Regions from separate parts of the Flavobacterium notoginsengisoli genome, predicted to be linked through region 1. Evidence: riboswitches for the same ligand, from Rfam matches in the RefSeq annotation. Region 1 holds a riboswitch; the other holds the start of a gene.

Region 1 (3,217 bases):
CAAGAGAAAATATTTATGATCGCGCAGTTCTGAATACAAACAATCGGGAATTAAAAGTGGATAATAATTCGACTATATCTTGCAACGATATAAATAGAGCCACTTCTATCTATGCGCTGCCAAATGAAACCATAGAATTTGATCTCGACGATAAAGGATTGATTCATTATTATTGTAATGAAAATCCAATCCGTAAATCTGAATCGGAATTTTTAAATGAATCTTTTATAAAATATGGTTCAACTAAAAATCTTCCGAGTTACAATCAGTTAAAAATTATTATGGCATCTGCCAAACTCAACTCTTATTTTGATAAAGATTACATCAAGCAGAAAGAGTTATTAGAAACGTATTATAAAGAGAATAAACTTTCGAAAGAGTTTTACGAATATTTTACTGCTATGTATTGGAGTTTGACTTTATACAATGCTCTGGAAGCTCAACCTTTAAATCCAGCTACATTTACCGCAATAGAAGAGAGTTTCGATCAGGCTGATGTTTTGCTTGATGTACAGGCTTACAGAGAACTTGTTGAGAATTATGTCAAAAAACGAATGAACTTTTTAGGTTTAAAAAAGACTCTTCCGAATGTATTGAACTTTATTTCGGTAAATTTTAAAAATCAGGCTATTATTGATTATTTATTGTACATCAATATGTATTATCCTGTAAACAATAGAGACCAAAAAGTTGTTTTTGATGCAAAAGCACTCGAAATATTTAGAAACAACTGTAAAAATCAAGCTTTTATTTCCAATATAGAAGAGGAGTTAAAACCAACTGCAACACCTTTAGTTTTAAAAGATATAGTGAAAAAATACGAAGGAAAACTGGTTTTGATCGATTTCTGGGCTTCGTGGTGTATGCCTTGCCGAGAGGAACTTCCGAGTGAAAAGAAACTGATGGAAAAGTATAAAGACGTAGCTTTTGTATTTATTTCTATTGATAAAAGTGCAACATCATGGAAAAAAGCAATGTTACAGCACAAAGATATTTTGAATGCGGAAAACAGTCTTCTTATTGCGAAATATGAAAAAGATGAATTACTGAAACAAATAAATGTAACTACAATTCCACGTTACGTATTACTGGGGAAAGATGGAAAAATTATTCATAAAGACGCGCCAAGACCTTCTACGCCTGAAATTGAAACTTTGATTGAAAAGTATTTATGATGTTATAAAGTCTTTCTCATTCGTACCGATAAACTTTTTATTTTGTAAAAAAGTTCTTTCGAATTTGCAGACCCATTATATGCGCCCTATATTTGCGCCTGATTTTGGTCTGTTTTTTCGTCAGAAAAAATAGTTAAAAGGGAATCAGGTGCAAATCCTGAACAGACCCGCTACTGTAAGTTCTACACAAAGTCTTTAAACATTACTAATGTCATTGTCCGCCGCGGCGGATGAGAAGGCCGTTTAAAGATAGAATAAGTCAGGAGACCTGCCACGATCACATAGTTTAAAACTTTCGTGGTATGAAGTTGATGACAAAGATAATGACCAGCTGTTTTACAGCGGGGTCAATTCTACGTTTGTATAAGCATCACAGAAAGTTGATTTAATTCAATTGTGATGTATAATTTGAAAAAAACTTTACTTACCGTTTTTATTTTAGGTCTTCCTTTTTGGCTTCATGCACAAACGGAGAAAGATAGTTCGCGTGTTTTAAAAGAAGTTGTTTTAAAAGGAAAACCGTATCAGGAAGTGATCCCTGTGCAAAGTCTCTCTGGCGTTCTGCTCGAAAAAATGGCGAGTCATAATGTGGCCGATGCGCTTCGTTATTTTGCCGGAACTCAAATTAAAGATTATGGAGGAGTCGGCGGACTAAAAACTGTTGATGTCCGCAATATGGGTACACATCATGTTGGTGTTTTTTATGACGGAATCCAGCTTGGAAATGCCCAAAACGGCGTTACAGATCTCGGAAAATATTCGCTTGACGATATGGAATCGCTTACCATGTATAATGGACAAAAAAGTGAAATTTTCCAGTCGGCTAAGGATTTTGCTTCGGCTTCAGCCATTTATTTAAAAACAAAACGTCCTGTTTTTGCTGGTGATAAAAAGACAAATTTATTGGTTCGATACAAAACAATGTCCATCAATTATCATGATCCGAGTTTTAGATGGGAGCAGAAACTGAGCGACAAGGTGAGTATGAGTGTCAGCTCAGAATACATTAAATCTAACGGACAGTATAAATTTAGATATAAAAGAAAAAATCTCGACGGCACTACCGCTTATGATACCACAGCCACAAGATGGAACAGCGATATTGAAGCACTTCGGTTTGAGTCTGGAGTTTACGGAAAAATCAATAACGGTTCCTGGGATGCCAAAGTGTATTATTATGATTCTGAAAGAGGTGCGCCAGGAGCTATTGTAGAAAATAAATTCAGAGACGGTTTCCGACAGTTTGATAAGAATTTTTTCGGACAGGCTTTTTTAACGAAAGACGTTTCAGAAAAGTATAAATTTCAATTAAAAGGAAAATTCGCTTACGATTATACCCATTACATTGCAAGAGATACAACGAATGTTTTAGGAGAAACGGTAACCGAAGGTGTTCAGTCTGATGACAGTTACTATCAGCAGGAAACCTATTTTTCGGCAGTCAATATGTACAGCATTTTACCAACCTGGGATGTTTCGCTTTCAACCGATTTTCAATACAACAAATTAAACGCAACGAGAAGAGGAATTCAGACACAGTTTTCTTTTCCAGAGCGTTATACGGCATTAGTTTCTTTGGCAACTTCCTATCGATATGAAGGTTTTAAAGTTTTAGGAAATGTACTCGCAACAAGAGTGATCGAAGAAGTAAAATACAATGTCAAAGCACCCAATAAAACCGAATTTACGCCTGCATTATTCCTCGGTTATACTCCTTTCAAGAAATACGATTTCAATTTAAGAGCGTTTGCCAAACGTATTTTCAGAATGCCCACTTTTAATGATTTGTATTACACCATGGTCGGTTCAAGCACTTTGCGACCAGAATATATGAATCAGTATGATGTTGGTTTTACCTATAATTTTCCTGTAAAAGAAAGTTTTCTGGATAAGTTTTCCATTCAGGCAGATGGTTATTATACCTATACGAAAGACAAAATTGTAGCCGCGCCGACAGGAAATCTATTCCGCTGGATGATGACCAATATTGGTCAGGTTAAAGGAAAGGGAATTGAAACCGTTGTGAATTTGGGAACTCACAT
Region 2 (3,217 bases), on a different contig from region 1:
CATCATCCGGATTATTTAAACAAAGCCACAAGATATTTTCCTTTTATCGGATGGATTGTGGGGAGTATTTCCTTTCTCGCTTTTTATCTTTTTTCATTTTTTCTTTCTATTGAAACTGCTGTTATTTTTGCCCTAATTATTTCTGTTTTAACAACAGGGGCTTTTCATGAAGACGGTTTTGCAGATGTGTGCGATGGTTTTGGCGGAGGCTGGACTAAAGAAAAAATCCTAATCATTATGAAAGACAGTGCAATCGGCGCGTATGGAGCAATTGGATTAGTTTTACTTTTTCTACTAAAATTCAAACTGCTTTCAGAATCCATCTTGTTGTTTCAAGTTTATGATTCGATGGAAATATTCAAAATTTGGCTCTTGTTTATTTCTGCGCACTCTTTAAGTCGTTTAGGTGCAATCAGTATCATTTTTACACATGAATATTCTCGTGAAGATGCTTCAAGCAAAAGTAAACCCATTGCTAAACAATTTACATGGAAAGAAGTTGTGGGTTCATTCTTTTTTGGATTGACTCCCTTAATTGTATCCTCTTATTTTGATCTTAAAATACTATTGGCTATCATTCCTGTTTTCATAACCAGATATTTTTTAGCACGTTATTTCAAAAAATGGATTGACGGATACACAGGGGATTGTCTTGGAGCCACGCAGCAAGTTTGTGAAGTTATTTTTTACTTAAGTATTTTATTTTTATGGAAATGTATCTAGTTCGCCATACTGAAACCATTTGTGAAAAAGGAATTTGTTACGGACAATCTGATGTAAACATTGCAGAACCTTTTGACGAAATATTCCACAGAATTATTTCTGAACTTCCATCCAAAGCTGTAATTTTCTCCAGTCCTTTAAAACGTTGTGTAATTCTTGCCAAGCACATTCAAAAAAACATAAACACTATTTCTTATCAGGAAGACGAGCGACTAAAAGAAATGAATTTTGGTGACTGGGAATTGAAAAACTGGAACGAAATTGCCCCCGAAGAACTCAATCCCTGGATGGAAGATTTTGTTAATATCAAAGTTACAAATGGTGAAGCATTTACAGAATTACATGAAAGAGTTGGTGATTTCTTATCAAATGAATTTTCAAAAATAAAAGAGCCTGTTATTATTGTAACTCATGCCGGGATTATTAGAAGTATTTTGTGTCATCAAACTTCACTTCCTTTAAAAGATGCATTTAACAATAAAGTTGATTTCGGAGAAGTTATCAGAATTCAATTATAAATATTTTGTTTGTTTGACTATTATGCCTTAAAAATGAAACAAATTTGATTAATCCATATTTTTAACTTTATCTTTGCAGAAAATTAAGGTTGTGTTTTGATTAACACATTAAAAGGGAATCAAGTAATTTCTTGAGCTGTACCCGCAACTGTAAGCTAAGTTCTTAAACGAATGCTTGTTGTAAACTACAAAGCCACTGATCGCTACAACGAATGGGAAGGAAAACAACAAGACGCAAGCCAGGAGACCTGCCTTTATAACAAAATTATCGAGCTCTCGGGAAAAAGAGTGTAGAAATTATGACTAAAAAACTAAGGTTTGCTTTTTGTTTACTGTTGTTGTGCCAGATTACTGTAGCGCAGAACGATTCTATTAATAAGCTTAAAGAAGTTGTTGTTTCTGATACCAATCTTAAAAAATATTCCAATTCACAATCTGTTCAGGTACTAAATGACTCTATACTAGAAAAAAACCAGCCTTCTTTAACTTCTTTACTTAATTATAATGCGGTAATTTATTTTAAAGAAAATGGATTAGGAATGACTTCTGCTCCATCTTTTAGAGGAACTACAGGTGCTCAGACCGCTGTAATCTGGAATGGTTTAAATATTAATTCTCAATTCTTAGGACAGGCAGATTTTAATACTATCGGAACCCGAGATTTTAATTCAATCACCGTAAAAGCAGGAGGAGGAAGTGTTTTGTATGGAAGCAGTGCCATTGGCGGAAGTATCCACTTAAATAATGATTTAAAATTTAAAAAAGAGTTTTCCAACCATGTCTTTTTTAGCGGAGGAAGCTACAATACGTACAGTGCCAATTATAAAACTATAGTTTCATCTGATAAATATAGCCTTCAGTTAAGTATTTCAAGAAATAGTTCTGATAACGATTTTAAATATCCCGGAAACAAAAACGAGAGAAATCTAAATGGACAGTACTATAACACAAGTATGAATACTACTTTTGGTTACAAACTTAATTCTAATAATACTTTAAAAATTTATAGTCAGTTCTATGATTCCGAACGTCATTTTTCTTTGACCTCTCCAAATGCTTCCAAAACCAAGTATAATGATTTTAATACTCGAAATTTAGTAGAATGGGAAAGTATTTTTGATCGTTTTACTTCTAAACTAAAAGTCGCGCATATTGGTGAATCTTATAAATATTTTCCAAACATAACCTCTGATTTTTTTACGTACGGAAAGGTGGAAACTTCCATAATAAAATACGATTTGGCTTTTGATATTAATGACAAAATCAAATTAAATTCAATTGTAGATTATAATCGAAATAAAGGATATGGTTCCAGTATCAACAATGTCAATCGGGAAATTGGCTCTGGGAGTTTATTACTGAGTCATATTTTAAATAAAAAATGGGATTACAACATCAGTATCCGTCAGGAAATAACCGATAATTATGGCAATCCGTTTTTGTTTTCATTTGGATCAAGATATGAACTAACCGATTTTTATCGTTTGAAATTAAATGCTTCCAAAAATTTCAGAATGCCAACCTACAACGATTTATTTTGGGAAGGAAGCGGTAATCCTAATTTAAGACCTGAAACCTCTTATCAGGCAGAAGTAGGGAATGAATTTTTCAGAAAAAACTTTACGTTGTCAGTAACAGCTTATTATAATTCTATCAAGGATTTACTTCGCTGGATTCCTTCGCAAGACGGCACAGATAATTGGTCACCGGAAAATACTTCAAAAGTAAGAGCGTATGGAGCTGAAGTTCTTTTGGAATGGAAACCAAAAATCAACAATCATAATTTCACTGTTAATAGCACTTACGCTTACACTGTTTCTGAAAGTCAACAATTAATTAAAAACCAATTACTGTACAAACAGTTAATATATGTTCCTTATCATAAACTGACAGGATCGCTTTCATACAATTACAAAAAACTATCCTCCTACTTTCAATATTTATATACTGGAGAAGTTTACAGTACTCCTTTTAAT

What was found. Region 1 has a riboswitch for cobalamin ahead of ACFS3A_RS08245 (TonB-dependent receptor). Riboswitches for the same ligand answer to the same signal wherever they lie in the genome.
Region 2: it holds a riboswitch for cobalamin, as region 1 does, so the genes downstream of both, ACFS3A_RS07720 (TonB-dependent receptor plug domain-containing protein) here and ACFS3A_RS08245 (TonB-dependent receptor) in region 1, are expected to answer to the same signal.

What each region holds. Positions count from the first base shown of each region.
Region 1 covers NZ_JBHUOT010000003.1:46,987-50,203, forward strand. Annotated here, with positions in the region: gene ACFS3A_RS08240 (thioredoxin-like domain-containing protein) at 1-1,175, shown strand, start outside; cobalamin riboswitch at 1,264-1,465, shown strand; gene ACFS3A_RS08245 (TonB-dependent receptor) at 1,575-3,217, shown strand, end outside.
Region 2 covers NZ_JBHUOT010000002.1:531,527-534,743, reverse strand. Annotated here, with positions in the region: gene ACFS3A_RS07730 (adenosylcobinamide-GDP ribazoletransferase) at 1-723, shown strand, start outside; gene cobC (alpha-ribazole phosphatase) at 708-1,241, shown strand; cobalamin riboswitch at 1,311-1,511, shown strand; gene ACFS3A_RS07720 (TonB-dependent receptor plug domain-containing protein) at 1,541-3,217, shown strand, end outside.